Regions from separate parts of the Arthrobacter sp. Hor0625 genome, predicted to be linked through region 1. Evidence: riboswitches for the same ligand, from Rfam matches in the RefSeq annotation. Region 1 holds a riboswitch; the other holds the start of a gene.

Region 1 (7,563 bases):
GCGGCATCCGGTTGACCTGGTTCCAGGAGATCTTCTGGGTCAGGAACCAGCGGCTGCCCGCGGCCTTGACTATCTGCGGCATCGCCGCGGAGTACCCGAAGGTGTCCGGCAGCCAGGCTTCCCGGCATTCGACGCCGAACTCCGCCAGGAAGAAGCTCTTGCCCTCGAGGAACTGGCGGGCCATGGCCTCGCCGCCGGGCATGTTGCTGTCCGCTTCGACCCACATGCCGCCCACCGGGACGAACTGGCCGGTCTTGACCTTCTCGCGGATCCGGCCGAAGAGTTCAGGGTAGTACTCCTTGATCCAGGCGAGCTGCTGCGCCGAGGAGCAGGAGAAGACAAAGCCGGGGTCCTCGTCCATCAGCGCCACGACGTTCGAGAACGTCCGCGCGCACTTCCGGATGGTTTCCCGGACCGGCCATAGCCAGGCCGAGTCGATGTGTGCGTGGCCGGTGGCCACCAGTGTGTGGGACGAGGCGTAGGCCGGCCGGCCCAGCACGCCGGCGAGCGCGGCCCGTCCGGCGGCGGCGGTGCCGGCCACGTCATCCGGGTCCATGACGTCGAGCATCCGCTCCAGTGCCCGGAGGATCTCGTGCCGGCGGGGCAGCTCCAGGGGCAGTTCGTGCATCAGCCCGCTGAGCGCCGCGATGTCCTGCTGCAGTTCCCAGACGGCCTGGTTGAGTTCGGCGACGACGATCGGGCCCAGCCGGTACTGCGGTTCGGAGCCTGCGGTTGCCTTATCGCCATACGGGGTGGCGGCGAAGGTCCAGCCCTGGGACAGGTCCGGGTTCGCCGCGGCCTCGACGTAGAAGTCCACCGACATGCCGCTGCCCAGCAGTTTCAAGGGAATGTACCGGTTCCGCGGGGAGATCGCCTTGATCACGGTGCCGTCGGCCCGCCAGGCCGTCCCCTCGCACTGGAACCCGGGCAGGTCCGCGCTGAAGCCCAGGTCCACGAGGATTTCCACCGCGGTGTCGGGGCCGGCGCCCCAGGCATCGGGGACCTCGCCCTGGACCCGCAGCCACTTGGTACTCCAGGGGCTCCCCCAGAGGGCACCCTGTTCCTGCGGTCCGAACTGCTGGCGCATGGCTTCGAGCGCGGGGACGGGTTCGCCAGGAGCGTCCCAGCTGCTGAGCCGGAGCGGAGCGCTGCGCGGGTAGACGTCGGGGATGATGCGTTCGCGGACAAAGCGGTCCAGCCGGACTTCCGTGAGACGGCGGTCGTCGTGCAATGTGATCCTCTTAGCGCTGGGGCGGGTGCTGCCGAGCCGGGCCGGGCCTTGTGTCCAGTCGTTGGATAAAATCTACCCGCGCAGCGTTGAATAACCAACGACCGCCGGCGGCCGCGCGTCCGGGCGGCTTAGCCGACGGCGGCGGGCAGGGAGATCCGTTCGTGCCCGGCATAGACGTTCAGGGTGGTTCCCCGGCTGAACCCGGCCAGCGTCATCCCGCTGGCGGCGGCCAGCTCGACGGCCAGGCTGGAGGGCGCGCTGACGGCCGCCAGCACCGGAATCCCGGCCAGGGCGGCCTTCTGCACCAGCTCGAAGGATGCCCGGCCGGAGACCTGCAGCACGGTGCCGCGCAGCGGCAACAGGCCTTCGCGCAGCGCCCAGCCCACCACCTTGTCCACCGCGTTGTGCCGGCCGACGTCTTCGCGCAGGCAGAGCAGTTCGGCCGAGCCGTCGTCGGCGATCCGGAACAATCCTGCCGCGTGGACCCCGCCGGTGGCGTCGAAGACGGCCTGGGCCTCGCGCAGCCGGTCCGGCAGCAGGGCCAGGGTTTCCACCGGCACGTTCAGCGGATCCGCCGCCGGGCTGAAGTGCGAGGACTTGTGCACGGCGTCGATCGAATCGGTGCCGCAGATCCCGCAGGAGCTTGAGGTGAAGACGTTGCGGCCGGTATCGGGACGGACGACGTCGGGGCGCAGCTGCGCCTCCACGACATTGAAGGTCTGGACCCCGTCCTCGTCCTCGCCGGCGCAGAAACGGAGCGAGACGAGCTGTTCGGGTTCCCAGATGACCCCCTCGGAGACCAGGAACCCGGCCACCAGGTCGAAGTCGCTGCCCGGGGTCCGCATTGTGACGGAGAAGGAGAGCTGGTCCAGCCGGATTTCCAGGGGCTCCTCCACAGCCAGGACGTCCTCGCGGTGCCGCACCGGGAACTCCAGGGCCTGCGGCGAGCCGTCCAGAACAAACTTGTGCACCTTGCGGCGCTGTGTCACGCGGCCCATCAGATACTCCTCATTAGCATTGCGTTCGGATCCCGCCGGTTGCCGCGGCAGGTCCCTGAATCCATCATCACCCCGGGTGCGCGGTCAGCCAAGCAGCTCGCTCCAGTCCACCGGACCGGTGGCTGCCGGCTTGCGGGCCGGGCGTTTCGCGGCGGGCTTAGCCGGAGCCTTGGCGGCTGCGGGGTCGGGCAGCGCTTGGCCCCAGGGCAGGGCGAAGGCCGGCACCGGCTCCCCCAGCTGCACGCCGTGCGGCGGGACCACCAGGACGCCGTCGGCCGCGGCGAGCCCGCGCATCATGCCCGGGCCGGTGTGCTGGGCCGGCGACGCCATGCCGTAAAGCATCCGGAACGGCATCAGCCGGGTGCGGCCGGGGTCCGGATCAAGGGTGGACCCGCACGGCACCTCGGTCACCGGCGGCAGCGGCCGGTGGCCCAGCGCCGCCAGCAGCGGCGCACCGATCGTGGACAGCGCCATCATGGCAGCGAGCGGGTTGCCCGGCAGCCCGATGACGAACCGCCCGTCGGGCAGCTCGGCCAGCACCGCCGGGTGGCCGGGGCGCATCGCGATGCCGTCAATGAGGAGCCGGCCGCCTAGCTCGGCGACCGTGCGCCGGAGGTGGTCGGTGCCGGAACGCCCGGTACCGCCGGTGGTGATCACGACGTCGGCCGGCAGCGGTTCCGCCGCTTCAGGCGGCGCTGCCGCTGCGGCGTCCACGGAAGCGGCGGCGTCCGTGCCCGGGGCGGTGTCTTCGAGGGCGGCGAGCCAGTCGGCGTCGCTGTCGCCGATCTTGAGTTCCTCCGTGCAGATGCCGCCGAGCATGCCGACGACGGCGGCCAGCTGCGGGCCGAACGTGTCGCGGACCTCGCCCGGGACCGGGATGCCGCTGCGGATCACCTCTCCGCCGGTGAGGACCAGCCGGACCACGGCCTTGCCCACAACCGGGAGGGCGTCGTGGCCGGCGAGGGCGGCCAGCGCCAGGTGCGCGGGGTTGAGCACGGTCCCGGCCCGGATGAGCACGTCGCCGGCGGCCGCCTCCTCGGCCGCCTTGCGGATGTGTTCGCCGTTGCGCGGTTCACCGGGCCGGGCACCGGCGCCAAGCCTGAGCACCGGCAGCCCGTCCTCGTCGGGGCCGATCTCCCCGCTCTCGCCGCGCAGCACCGCCTTGGCGCCGGGCGGCACCAGGCCGCCGGTGACGATCGGGCTCGCCTGGTGCGGGGCGAGCCGCTGCCCGGGATCGGTGACGATCCAGGGGCCGCTGCCGTTGACCGCCCAGCCGTCCATGGCCGAGGACGCGTAGTGCGGCATGTCCTGCGCGGCGGCGAGGTCTTCCGCCAGCGTCCGGCCCAGGGCCTGGCGCAGCGGTACCGGGGCGGACGGGATGGGGGCGGCGCAGTCGTAGGCAAGCTGCCGGGCCTCCTGCCAGGTGTGCGCCAGGTGCCGGTGTGCAACGTTCCCGGCGTCAGGTTCGCCGGAGCCGGGTTCGCCGGAAGCAGGTTCGCCGGGAATGATGTGGCCGGGTCCGGGGCCGCCGGCTGCTGCGCCGCCGGTGGCGGCAGGTGGCTCGGGGGTCATGCCCCGGGGGCCTCGGCGGCGGCGTGCTCCTTGGCGAGTTTCCGGGCGACGCCCATGGCAGCCTGCATGGCGACGCCGTCGTCCGCCTGGCCGGAACCGGCAGCGAGCCCGGCGGCGAAGCCGGCAATGAAGGTGGTCAGCGGCGCCGCCGGGCGGACCACCGAGTGCGCGGCCACCCCGGCGAGGCCCAGCACTTCGTTGATGTCGATCTCGATGTCTTCGAGCTCAAGGGCCTGGAGCAGCGCGCGGCACCACTCCTCGAGGGTTTCATCCTGGCTCTTCACCGTTTGCCTCCAAAGTCGGGTTGGGCCGCAACGCCCCGAGGGGACCGGGACCGGGCTGGGACACTCCCAGCGCGGCTGCATCGTCCCAGGTATCCACATCGTCTGTGGAGCCCGGCGGGACCGGGATGCTCCGCAGCTCCAGACTAGCAAGCAGACCGAAGACCGAACCGCCCGAGAGGGTGCCGCGGCGGTCCGCGTCGGCCACCGCACGTTGTAGCACGCCTGTGTCATACACCGCGGCGAGGGGCTGGATCCGGCCGTCCGCGGAGACGGCTACCGCGCCGTCACACCGGGTCGCCTCCGGGCCGGCCAGCGCGGCGAGCAGGGACTGCACGGCGGCGGCGGCGCGCGGCATGTCGCAGGCGAGCACCAGGGTCAGGGGCGCCGCCGGCTGGCCGCCCCTCCCCCGGGCCAGGGCGGAGAGGCCGGCGGTAAGCGCGGCAGCGGGACCGGAGAACGGCGGGTCCTCGCGGCAGCTGAGCACCCCGGGCGGTAGGCCACCTGGATCCGGGCCAACAACAACCGTGCGCCGTGCCCCCGCCGCAGCCTGCAGGGCGCGGTCCAGCAGGCTCACCCCGCTAACGGTCAGCTGTGCTTTGGGCACACCGCCGAGCCGGGAGGACCGGCCCCCGGCCAGGATCACAGCATCGAAGTCCACCAGCCCAGCCTAGCCGGGCCCCGGCCGGCGCGGCGGCACCGGCTGCCGCAGCGGCGGCTCAGGCAGCAGCTGCTCAGTGCGCGCGCTCGGGAAGCAGGAAGGGGTCCCAGGCCGGCGTCGGCTTTTCGAGTTCCTTGATCTGCCAGATGGTGCCCTTCGGCGGCCCGGGCACGAAGCTGAGCTTCCAGCCCATTTCGGCCGGGGTGTGGTCGCCCTTGGCGTTGTTGCAGCGCAGGCAGGCAGCGACGAGGTTCTCCCAGGAGTCGGCGCCGCCGCGGGATTTGGGCTGTACGTGGTCGATGGTGTGGGCGGCTTTCCCGCAGTACGCGCAGTGGTGGTTGTCGCGGCGGAGCACGCCCCTGCGGCTGACGGCCGTCAGGGTGTTGTAGCGGGGCCTGATGTACCGGTTCAACAGGATCACCGAGGGGCGTCCGAGGATGTCCTGCGGACCGACCACGGGGTCATCCCCTTCGGCCACCACACTGGCCTTTCCGGTCAGCACAAGCACCAGCGCCCGGCGGAAGGTGACTACCGCCAGCGGCTCATATCCAGCGTTCAGAACGAGAGTGCGCATCCGCATACCTCTTCACGGCCGCACCCGCCAGGGGCACGAGGGCCGGCTGCCCTGTGCATGGTCGGGCTATGGATCGACACCACAAGAGTAAACACCGATGGCCGGGATTGCCGAATTTTTTTCTCCGTCGGAAGCGCGCGGCGACGGCTGCCGGGCTGCTCCGGAAACGCAAAGGACCCCTGCCGCTAAGGCAGGGGTCCTTCACACAGTTACCGGCGGGGCCGGGTTTGGTCTTAGCCGCCGACGCGGATGAAGACCGGGCCGGAGCCGACGTTGACGCTGTACAGCGCGGTGGTTCCGCCGTTCCAGCCGCCGTGCACGGCCATGCCGTTACCGACGTAGACGGCGATGTGGGCCATGCCCATGCCACCGTTCTGGTAGTAGGCGAGGTCGCCCGGCTGCGCTTCGGCGGCGCTCACGGTGCGGCCGAGGGACAGGTAGCCGGCCGGCCAGCCGTGGTAGTTGACGCCGACGGCGGCCAGTGCGTTGGTGGCGAGCATGGTGCAGTCCTGGGAGACACCGATCTGCGCGTAGGCGGCGGCGGCGATCGAAGCACCCATGCCGCTGACGGCTGCGGGTGCCTTCGTGGCCAGGGAGGCGGTCGCGGCGGTGCCGGTGCCGGCGGCAGCGGTGTCCGTGGCGGCAGCCTTGCTCTCCTGGACCTCGACGACAGGCTTGGGCGCCTCGACGACCGGGCCCGGCGCGGTGGTGACAGCCGGCTTCTCGTAGGAGATGGCGATGCTGGAGGCCGCGGAGATGGTGGCCGGAGCGTTGGACTGAACCTCCGTGGCGGAGGCGGAAGCCGATTCACGCTGAACGTTGGTCTCGGCAGCGTTGGCTGCGATACCGCTGGTCAGAACCAGGCCCGAGGCGGCAGCGATAACCGCAGCCTGGCGACCCATACCGCCGGCGTTCTCGCCTACGGCCTTAGCAATGACAGCCAGCGAGTTGGTCTTGGTGACCTCTGCGCGGTGGCGTGCAGTAGTTGCACGAGTAGTCATTTAGTTCTCTCTTTCGTGATCCTGGTGTCCGCGCAACAAGGCGGGACAAAAGGACGCTCCGGCATCTTGGGGGTACGCCGGATCGCCCCGAAACGGGTTTCTTTAGCGAAGGGTGTACTGCGAAGACGCGCCAAAAGCGGGAACTGCGTTCAGAACTCCGGACCGGGCGCCGGCAAGGGCAACGCGGGACACGGAGGTAAGCGGGCTCACTGGAGCCTCGCCAGCGCGAGAACGCGCAGCATTGTGGCGTGAAGACACGAAAGTAGCCTCTCCCAATGCCTACGAGGTGAGCTGTCGGATTCGGATGGGAGTCACCCGGCCGCGCCGCTTCCTGGGAAGCTTTGCGACTTAACCCCTAGGTCTTCTTGCGAAGACCAAAATTGGTTCCCCCGCCCCTGCCAGACGATGTGATGCGAACGGACCTTGAGCGGTGGCAGAGTTAGGCAATCCACTCAAGAGCGCCAACTTCGGAGAAGTTGGCGTGGTTCAAACGGTACAGCAGTTGGGGCTCAATGTCACATTCAGATCACGGGCGTGTCAAAAAAATGTGAGCTGCCCCTCGGCTAGCTAGAGCCAGCCGAGCGGATCCACGACTTCCCCGTTGACCATCACCTCGAAGTGGAGGTGGCAGCCGGTGGATGCGCCGGTGGTTCCGCTCATCGCCACCACATCGCCGCGTGAGACCTGCTGGCCCACGTGGACGCTGGACGACGACAAGTGGTTGTACGTGGTCTCCAGGCCGTTGCCATGGTCGATCACGACCCGGTTGCCGCCCCCGTAGGGGTGCCAGCCGGAAAAGGTAACGGTGCCGCTCGCGGCGGCGTGCACGGCGGTGCCGCACTGGGCGGCGTAGTCCTGGCCGCGGTGGAACTCGCCGGCCCCGCCGGTGATCGGGCTGACCCGGTAACCGAAGGCCGAGGCGGTGACCATGGAATCAAGCGGGGCTCCCAGGCTGCCGGCGGAGGCGGCGCGCGTGATGGAACCGACCGACTGGGCGCTGAGCAGCTGCTTGAGCCGGCCGTCCGGGTCGCCCTTGGTGGTCACGGCGGTGCGGTTGAAGTTGATCTCGGCGGCGGCGGCCTTCACTTCAGGCTGCGCCGCGGCGGAGACCGAACCGGTGCGGGCGGCGCCGGTGGCTGTCGCGGGGCCGGTGGCAGGCACGGCGACGGTCAGGACCAGGCCGGTGGCGGCCAGGGCAATGCCGGCCTTCTGACCCACTCCGCTGACGGCGGCGAAGTCAGTTAC
Region 2 (7,563 bases), 190 kb from region 1:
CGTGGAAGCGCCCGGCGTCCGGCTCCTGGTGCCCGGCAACGTCCGCCACACCTCCGGCGGCAACGCCTACAACGCCGCACTGCTTCGCGCCCTCGCGCAGCTCGGCGTCGCCACCGAAACCCTGCCCGTCGACGGCGGCTGGCCGGTCGGCAGCCCGGCGGAGCGGGGCGCGCTGCGCCGCATGCTCACCGCGCCCGACGCCGGCCGGGTCACCCTGGTCGACGGGCTGGTGGCCTGCGGGGCGCCGGAGGAGCTGGAGGCGGCGGCCGCGGCCGGGGCACCCGCTTGGATCCTGCTGCACATGCCGCTGGCGGCGCATCCCGACCTGGAACGCCGTGCCCTCCGGGCTGCCGCCGGCGTCATCTGCACCAGCAACACGGCCGCGGCGGCGCTCCGGACGGCCCACGGCCTGCGGGACACCGACGGCGGGATCCACGTCGCGGTCCCTGGCACCGACCCGGCGGCCCCAGCTGCCGGTTCGAGTCAGCCGCACCTGCTGGTCCTGGCTGCGCTGCTGCCCAACAAGGACCAGCAGCTCCTGCTCTCCGCCCTGGCGCAGCTCACAGACCTGGCCTGGACGGCGACGCTCGCCGGGTCGGACACCGCAGACCCGGGTTACGCCGCCCTGCTCCGCCGCCAGGCCGAACACCCGGGCCTGGCGGAACGGGTGCGGATCCCGGGGGAACTGCGCGGCACCGCGCTTGAGGCCGAATGGTCCGCGACGGACCTCAGCCTGCTGATATCCCGGTCCGAAACCTACGGGCTGGTGGTGGCCGAGTCACTGGCCCGCGGCGTGCCGGTGATCGTCCGGGACGGCACGGGAGCCGTCGAAGCGTTGGCGGCCGGCACCCCCGGCACGCCCGTTAACGGTACCCCCGCCCCCGGAACCCCCGGAACCCCCGCGGACGCCCCGGCGTTCCCGGCGCTGCCGGGCGCCGCCGTCGGCCTTGGCGAGGACCCTGCGCCGCTGGCGGCGCTGCTGCGCCGCTGGCTCACCGACCCCGCGCTCCGCTCCGCTTGGCGGGCCGCGGCCCACGCCGCCCGCGGCCACCTGCCCGGCTGGGACGCCACGGCGCGGGCCGTCCTGGACATCCTCGACCGCCCCGCCGGCCCGCGGCAGCAGCCGGGCCGGTCTCCCCACGCGGCCAACTAATACGGGCAACTCGGGCCGGGCGGGTGCAGAATGAGCCCATGGAGACCGAGCCCAGAACCGTGCAGCTGCCTTCCGCCGAAAGCCTGACGCCGGAGCGGCTGCGGGCCTGGTCCTGGCACCGCCAGGGCCTGGACGGCTCGCTCGCCGGGTGCAGCGCGGACGAAGTCTTTGCCCGGGCCGGCTGGGCACGGTCCATCGGCGGCGCCAACCCCTACCTCACCCTGTTTGCCCGGGCCGGAATCCGCCGGGCGCAGGTGGACGCCGACGTGCTGGCCCACAAAATCCTTGAACTTCCGACGGCGCGGGGCTGCACCTACGTGCTGGGCGCCGACGACTTCGCCTGGTCCCTGCGGCTGGGACGCGGCGCAGCCGAGTCCGGCTTCCGGGTGGTCGGCCGGCTCGGCGTGGACCGCGGGGAGATCGCGCTCCTCGAAGAACAGGTACTGCACACCCTCACCGAAGCCGGCGTCCCGCTCGACCCGCGCCGGCTCAAGGACGAACTCGGCGACTCCGTGCGCAACCTCGGCGAGGAGGGCAAGAAGAAGGGCGCAGCCACCACGCTCCCCACCGCCCTCGGCATCCTCCAGGCGGACGGGAGGATCCGCCGGGTCCCCGCGAACGGCCGGCTTGACCAACAGCGCTACGCCTACGAGCCGTGGGGCCTGTCGCCGAGTACGCTCAGCGACGAGGAGGTCCGCGAGGAACTGATCCGCCGCTACCTCGGCTGGACCGGCGGGGCTACCTTCAAACAGTCCCGGTGGTTCAGCGGCTTCACGGTGGCGCAGAGCAGGGACGCCTTCGCCGCCGTCGGCGCCGTCGAGGTTCCCACCGCAGCCGGGGGAGACCCGCTCTGGATGCTGCCCGACGACGTCGGCCTCCTCGCCGCCTTCGAGGAACCGGCCGAGGAACAGATCCAGTTGCTCGCGGGCTCGGATTCACTGGTGCTGTTGCGCCGGAACGCGGCCGAGCTGCTGGCCGAGGAGGATCAGGACAAACAAACGCTGGGCTCGCTCGCGCTCCAGGCGGACCTGCCGGACCATCCGATCCTTGACCGCGGCCGGATCATCGGACTGTGGCAGTACGACCCGGGCCGGGAACAGGTCGCGGCGTGGGTGTTCACCGCGCCCACCCCGGCGGTGGCGCAGCGGATCGCGGAAGTGGAGGCCTGGATCAAGGCCGACCTGGGTGACTTCCGCGCCTACAGCCTGGATTCGCCGGCGTCCCGGCAGCCGCGGATCGACGCGCTGCGGGCGTCGTCGGTGGCCGGGGCCTAGGCTTCGGTCGAGCGGTGGCCGGCGAAGAACTCCCGCAGCAGGTCCCCGCACTCCTGTTCGCGGACCCCGGCGTAGACCTCTACCCAGTGGTTGAGCCGGCGCTCCCGGAGGATGTCGAACACCGAGCCGGCGGCCCCCGCCTTTTCATCCCACGCACCGAACACCACCCGCGGAATCCGGGCCAGCACCACCGCGCCGGCGCACATCGCGCAAGGTTCCAGCGTCACCACCAGGGTGCAGTCCGCCAGCCGCCACCCGTCGTCGTGCAGTCCCGCCGACGCGCGGCGCTCGCGGAGCCGGGCCGCGGCCTCCCGGATCGCCACCATCTCGGCGTGGGCCGTCGGATCGCCGAGGGCCTCCCGCTCGTTCCGCCCGGAGCCCAGCACGGACCCGTCCGGCCCGACCACGACGGCGCCGATCGGCACGTCCTCGGTGGCCAGGGCCCGGTGCGCCTCGGCGAGGGCCAGACCCATCCATTCCGCATGCCGGGGCTCGGGGGAAGTCATGGCTCAATGATAGTTTCGATCCTAAGCAAGCTGTGCACCTGAGTGGTGCACCGGGAAGTCGGGAGAGGGCATTGAGCACCAGGACTGAAAGCTGGCTGATGCGGCGCTGGGGCAAGTGGGTGGTCCCGTACGCGGCCCTGTGGGTCACCATGCTGATCGGCGGCATCGTCGTGGTCGCCCTGGCGCTGACCAGCGCCGAGGTCTACGACGACGTCGTGGATGACGCCGGCATGGCCGGCCTGGACGAACCGACGCTGGCGTTCATGCAGCAGCTGCGCAACCCGGGCCTGGATTCGTTCGTCACCGGCTTCACCAACATTGGCGGTGGCATCGGCATGCCGATCCTGGCCAGCATCCTGACCGCCTGGCTCATCTGGGCGTCCCGGACCTGGCGGCCGCTGATCCTGATCGGCGGCGCCGCCGCCGTCTCGGTCACTGCGACCTCGCTGGGCAAGAAGCTGATCGGCCGCACCCGCCCGGACCACGCCGACGCCGTACCGCCCTATGAGGATTCCCCCTCGTTCCCCAGCGGCCACACCCTGAACACGACGGTGGTGATCGGGCTGGTTGTCTACCTCGCCTGCCTGCAGGTGAAACGCACCGTCGCCCGTGTCAGTTTCATCACGGCGGGCGCGGTGTTTATCTTCCTGATGGGCATGAGCCGGGTGTTCCTGGGCCACCACTGGATGACCGACGTGATCTTCGGCTGGGCCCTGGGACTGGGCTGGGTGGGGATCGTGATCCTGGCCCACAGGCTCTTCCATGTACTGCGGCACCGGGAGCGTACCGGTCCCGCGCCGACCTTCGACAACAAGGCGCACCTGCGCGACCGGGCCCCGGCGTCGGTCGTGGAAGGAAATGGAAATGGTGACGCCCGCGCGGACGACGACGGCGGGCGGGCCCACGACGGCGGGACCGCCAGCGCTGGGGCCGACAGCGGGAGCGCCGACGCCGGAACCCCCGGGCCCGGGGGACGCTCCTCAGCGTCCGGATGATAGTTTTGACCCATGCGCACTCTCGTTGTTGACCACCCGCTGGTCGCCCATAAGCTCACCGTACTGCGGGACAAAAACACCCCGTCCCCGGTCTTCCGGCAGCTCACCGAAGAGCTGGTCACGCTGCTGGCCTACGAGGCGACCCGCGACGTCCGCACCGAGCCTGTCACCATCGAGACGCCGGTCAGCACCACCATCGGCACGGCGTTCACCAAGCCCACCCCGCTGGTTGTCCCCATCCTGCGCGCCGGGCTCGGCATGCTCGAAGGCATGACCAAGCTGGTCCCCACCGCTGAGGTCGGCTTCCTGGGCATGGCCCGGGACGAGGAAACGCTGGACATCATCACTTACGCGGAGCGCCTGCCGGAGGATCTGACGGACCGGCAGATCTTCGTCCTCGACCCGATGCTGGCCACCGGCGGCACCCTGCGTGAAGCGATCAAGTTCCTCTTCAAGCGCGGCGCCTCCGATGTCACCTGCATCTGCCTGCTGGCCGCCCCCGAGGGGTTGGCGAAGCTGGAGGAGGAACTCTCGGACGCCAACGTCACGATCGTCCTGGCCTCGATCGACGAGAAGCTCAACGAAAAGTCCTACATCGTGCCGGGCCTGGGCGACGCCGGCGACCGGCTCTACGGCATCGCAGTCTAGACGCGGCGCAAGGCCCCGGACCAGCGGTCCGGGGCCTTTCTGCTGTCCACTGCCCGCCGTTTCCGGCGTCCGGCGTCGAAGGGTTCCGGCGGAACCCGTCCGGGACTAGCCTGTGGCCATGGACTGGAAACTTGAACTCGTTTTCGTGCCCGTGTCGGATGTGGACCGGGCCAAGGACTTCTACGTTAACAAGGTGGGCTTCAACGCCGACTATGACGAACGCCCCTCCGAGGGCATCCGTTTTGTCCAGCTGACACCGCCGGGATCGGCCTGCTCGATTGCGATCGGCGAGGGGCTTACCGATGCTCCGCCCGGCACCGCGCCGAGCCTCCAGATGGTGGTCAGCGACATCCAGGCCGCGCACCGGCAACTCAAGGAAGGCGGCGTGGACGTCAGCGAAGTCGACGTTCAAGACTGGGGCGAGTTCATCTACTTCGCCGATCCGGACGGCAACAAATGGGCAGTGCAGTACATCCCCGGCCGTCCCAACGGGTAGCCGGCCGGATCCGCCCCGCCGCTGGCCGCGCGGGGCGCAAGGCAGAAAGAGGCCCCGGATCCGGCGGATCCGGGGCCTCGTTCTGCGGGCACCCTACGGGAAGGGCCCGTGGTGCTTAGTACCAGTTGTTCGCGTAGTGGAAGTTCAGGGCGTTACACGGCGAGCCGTAGCGGTCCTCGACGTACTGCAGACCCCAGTTGATCTGGGTCCGGTAGTTGGTCCGGTAGTCCGCGCCGGCGCTGGCCATTTTCTCCGCCGGCAGGGACTGCACCACGCCGTACGCGCCGCTGCTGGGGTTGGTCGCGGTGGTCTTCCAGTCCGATTCCTTGGTCCACAGCTTCATCAGGCACTGCATCTCGCTCGGCGCCCAGCCGTGGGCCGGCAACTGGGAGGCCGCGTAGGCCTGCGCCCCGGCCGGGTCGTCGACGGCGATCGGCTTGGCGGGCTTTGCCGCCGCCGGTTTGGGGGCCGCCGGGGCCTTCTTCGGCGCCGCAGCCTTGGCGGTGGGGGAGGCCGGCGCCTTGGCTGCCTTGCTGGCCTTGGCCTCCACGCTCGCCGGGGCGGGGGAGGCAGGGGTGTTGCTGCCGACCCGTTCAAAGTTCAAGGTTTGCAGGGAAGCGGCGGTGTCCCTGGCCGCTTCATCGGCGCGGGCGCTCTGGCCCGAGGCCTGGCCTGCAGCGCCGGCGCCCAGCAGGACGGCGAAAGCTGTGGCGGCTACGGCGGCGCGCTTGCCGGCCGAGCCTGCACGAAGCCGTGACAGGGCAGAAGTGCGTTGGGCCGGGACGGCGCGGTGGCGCGCGTGGTCGGTGTCGGACGTGCGTTTAGCGCCTTCCGGGCGCGCGGGTACCTTGAAATCAGTCATCTATGCCTCTCAACGCCTACGGAGTGAGCTGTCGGGTTCGGATCCGTGACCCGGCCGCACGGAATCTCAACGTGTCGGCTTAACCCCAAGGGTGCATGGCTGCAGAATGCCCGGGAACACTGGGTCCCCCGCCTCTGCCTGGTCCATGAGAATCCGGGAAGCGGCAGAGCTTGGCGTCAACCCGGATGCGCGGTCAGATCGATGACCGCTCCATAAAACCGTACCGAACTCTCCTCCGAAAGTCACATTTAGGTAACGGGCGTGGTGTGGCGTGGTGTGGCGGCTTGCCTTTGGCGCCCAAGAGGATAGCGGGTTGGTGCAAGGCCGGCCGGTCAGGAAGCGGCAGCCGCTGCCGGCAGCCTGACGGCGAACTGGGTCCGGCCCGGCCGGGAGGTCACCTCGACCGTCCCGCCGTGGGCCTGGACGATCGAGTACACGATGGATAGCCCCAGCCCGCTGGTGCCCTCGGACGCCGGTGCGGCGACCGCCGTCGTCCCTGCCGACGGCGCTGCTGACGGTCCGGCGGGCCCGCCTGCGGCCCCGGCCGCCGGATTCGTGCGGGCGGCGTCGGCCCGGGCGAAGCGCGCGAAGACCCGGCCGACGAACTCCGGGGCGATGCCGCCGCCGTTGTCCGTCACGGTGACCACGGCGCTGCCGTCGGCCGCGCGCATCACGCCGGTGACCACGGTCGTTCCCGGCCCGGTGTGCTTGCGGGCGTTGGACAGCAGATTGGCGAGCACCTGGTGCAGCTGGGTGGAGTCGCCGCGCACCAGCACGGGCTCGTCGGGAAGTTCCAACTGCCAGATCCGGTCCGGGGCCATGACCTTCTCGTCGCTCACCGTTTCGACCGCCAGCTGGGTGAGGTCGACGTTGCCGAAGGTGGGCGGCTGCCCCTCGTCCAGCCGCGCCAGCAGCAGCAGATCCTCCACCAGCGCCGTCATCCGCTCCGACTGGCTTTGCACACGGGCCAGGGACTTCTCGCCGTCGGGGGTGAAATGCTCCGTCATCCGCAGCAACTCGGTGTAGCCGCGGATCGCGGTCAGGGGCGTCCGGAGTTCGTGGGAGGCGTCCGCGACGAACTGCCGCACCTTCATCTCGCTTTCCTGCCGGGCTTGCAGGGCATTGGAGACGTTCTCCAGCATCTGGTTCAGGGCGTAGCCGACGCTGCCGACCTCCGTGCCCGGGTGGGCGGCCGACGGCGGGACGCGCACCCCCAGCGCCACCTCGCCGGCGTCCAGCGGCAGCCGTGAGACCTTGGTGGCGACCTCGGAGAGCTGCTCGAGCGGCTGCATGGTCCGGCGGATGAGGGCGGTGCCGACGAGCCCGACCAGGATCAGGCCGCCGGCGGACACGGCTCCGAGGGTGCCCACCAGGGACGCCAGGGTGCTTTGCTTCTCGGCCAGGGGCAGCCCGGTGACAATGACGTCGCCGTACGGGGCGGTCGCGGCGATAAGCCGGTAGGCGCCCGCCGAGAGGGTCCGGTCCACCGGCTCCGCGTTCGGGGCCAGCGCCAGCAGGACCGCGTTGTCGTCGGCGGAGAGGCTCCTGCGCGTGGCATCGCCGGCAAGGACACCGGCGCTCACCACGGCGCCGCCCTGCAACCGGGCATTCAGCGTGCCGATGCCCTGA

The links. Region 1 has a riboswitch for cyclic di-AMP ahead of ACTWLI_RS02905 (NlpC/P60 family protein). Riboswitches for the same ligand answer to the same signal wherever they lie in the genome.
Region 2: linked by a shared signal. The riboswitch ahead of ACTWLI_RS03730 (hypothetical protein) and the one ahead of ACTWLI_RS02905 (NlpC/P60 family protein) in region 1 are both predicted to bind cyclic di-AMP.

What each region holds. Positions count from the first base shown of each region.
Region 1 is NZ_CP199586.1:658,923-666,485, forward strand. Features, by position in the region: gene ACTWLI_RS02875 (alpha-mannosidase) at 1-1,231, opposite strand, end outside; gene fdhD (formate dehydrogenase accessory sulfurtransferase FdhD) at 1,360-2,229, opposite strand; gene ACTWLI_RS02885 (molybdopterin molybdotransferase MoeA) at 2,314-3,801, opposite strand; gene ACTWLI_RS02890 (DUF6457 domain-containing protein) at 3,798-4,085, opposite strand; gene mobA (molybdenum cofactor guanylyltransferase) at 4,069-4,743, opposite strand; gene ACTWLI_RS02900 (HNH endonuclease) at 4,817-5,317, opposite strand; gene ACTWLI_RS02905 (NlpC/P60 family protein) at 5,551-6,318, opposite strand; cyclic di-AMP (ydaO/yuaA leader) riboswitch at 6,581-6,758, opposite strand; gene ACTWLI_RS02910 (M23 family metallopeptidase) at 6,886-7,563, opposite strand, start outside.
Region 2 is NZ_CP199586.1:844,629-852,191, reverse strand. Features, by position in the region: gene ACTWLI_RS03760 (glycosyltransferase) at 2-1,153, shown strand; gene ACTWLI_RS03755 (DNA glycosylase AlkZ-like family protein) at 1,192-2,427, shown strand; gene ACTWLI_RS03750 (nucleoside deaminase) at 2,424-2,933, opposite strand; gene ACTWLI_RS03745 (phosphatase PAP2 family protein) at 3,032-3,928, shown strand; gene upp (uracil phosphoribosyltransferase) at 3,941-4,576, shown strand; gene ACTWLI_RS03735 (VOC family protein) at 4,695-5,072, shown strand; gene ACTWLI_RS03730 (hypothetical protein) at 5,188-5,934, opposite strand; cyclic di-AMP (ydaO/yuaA leader) riboswitch at 5,933-6,103, opposite strand; gene ACTWLI_RS03725 (HAMP domain-containing sensor histidine kinase) at 6,267-7,563, opposite strand, start outside.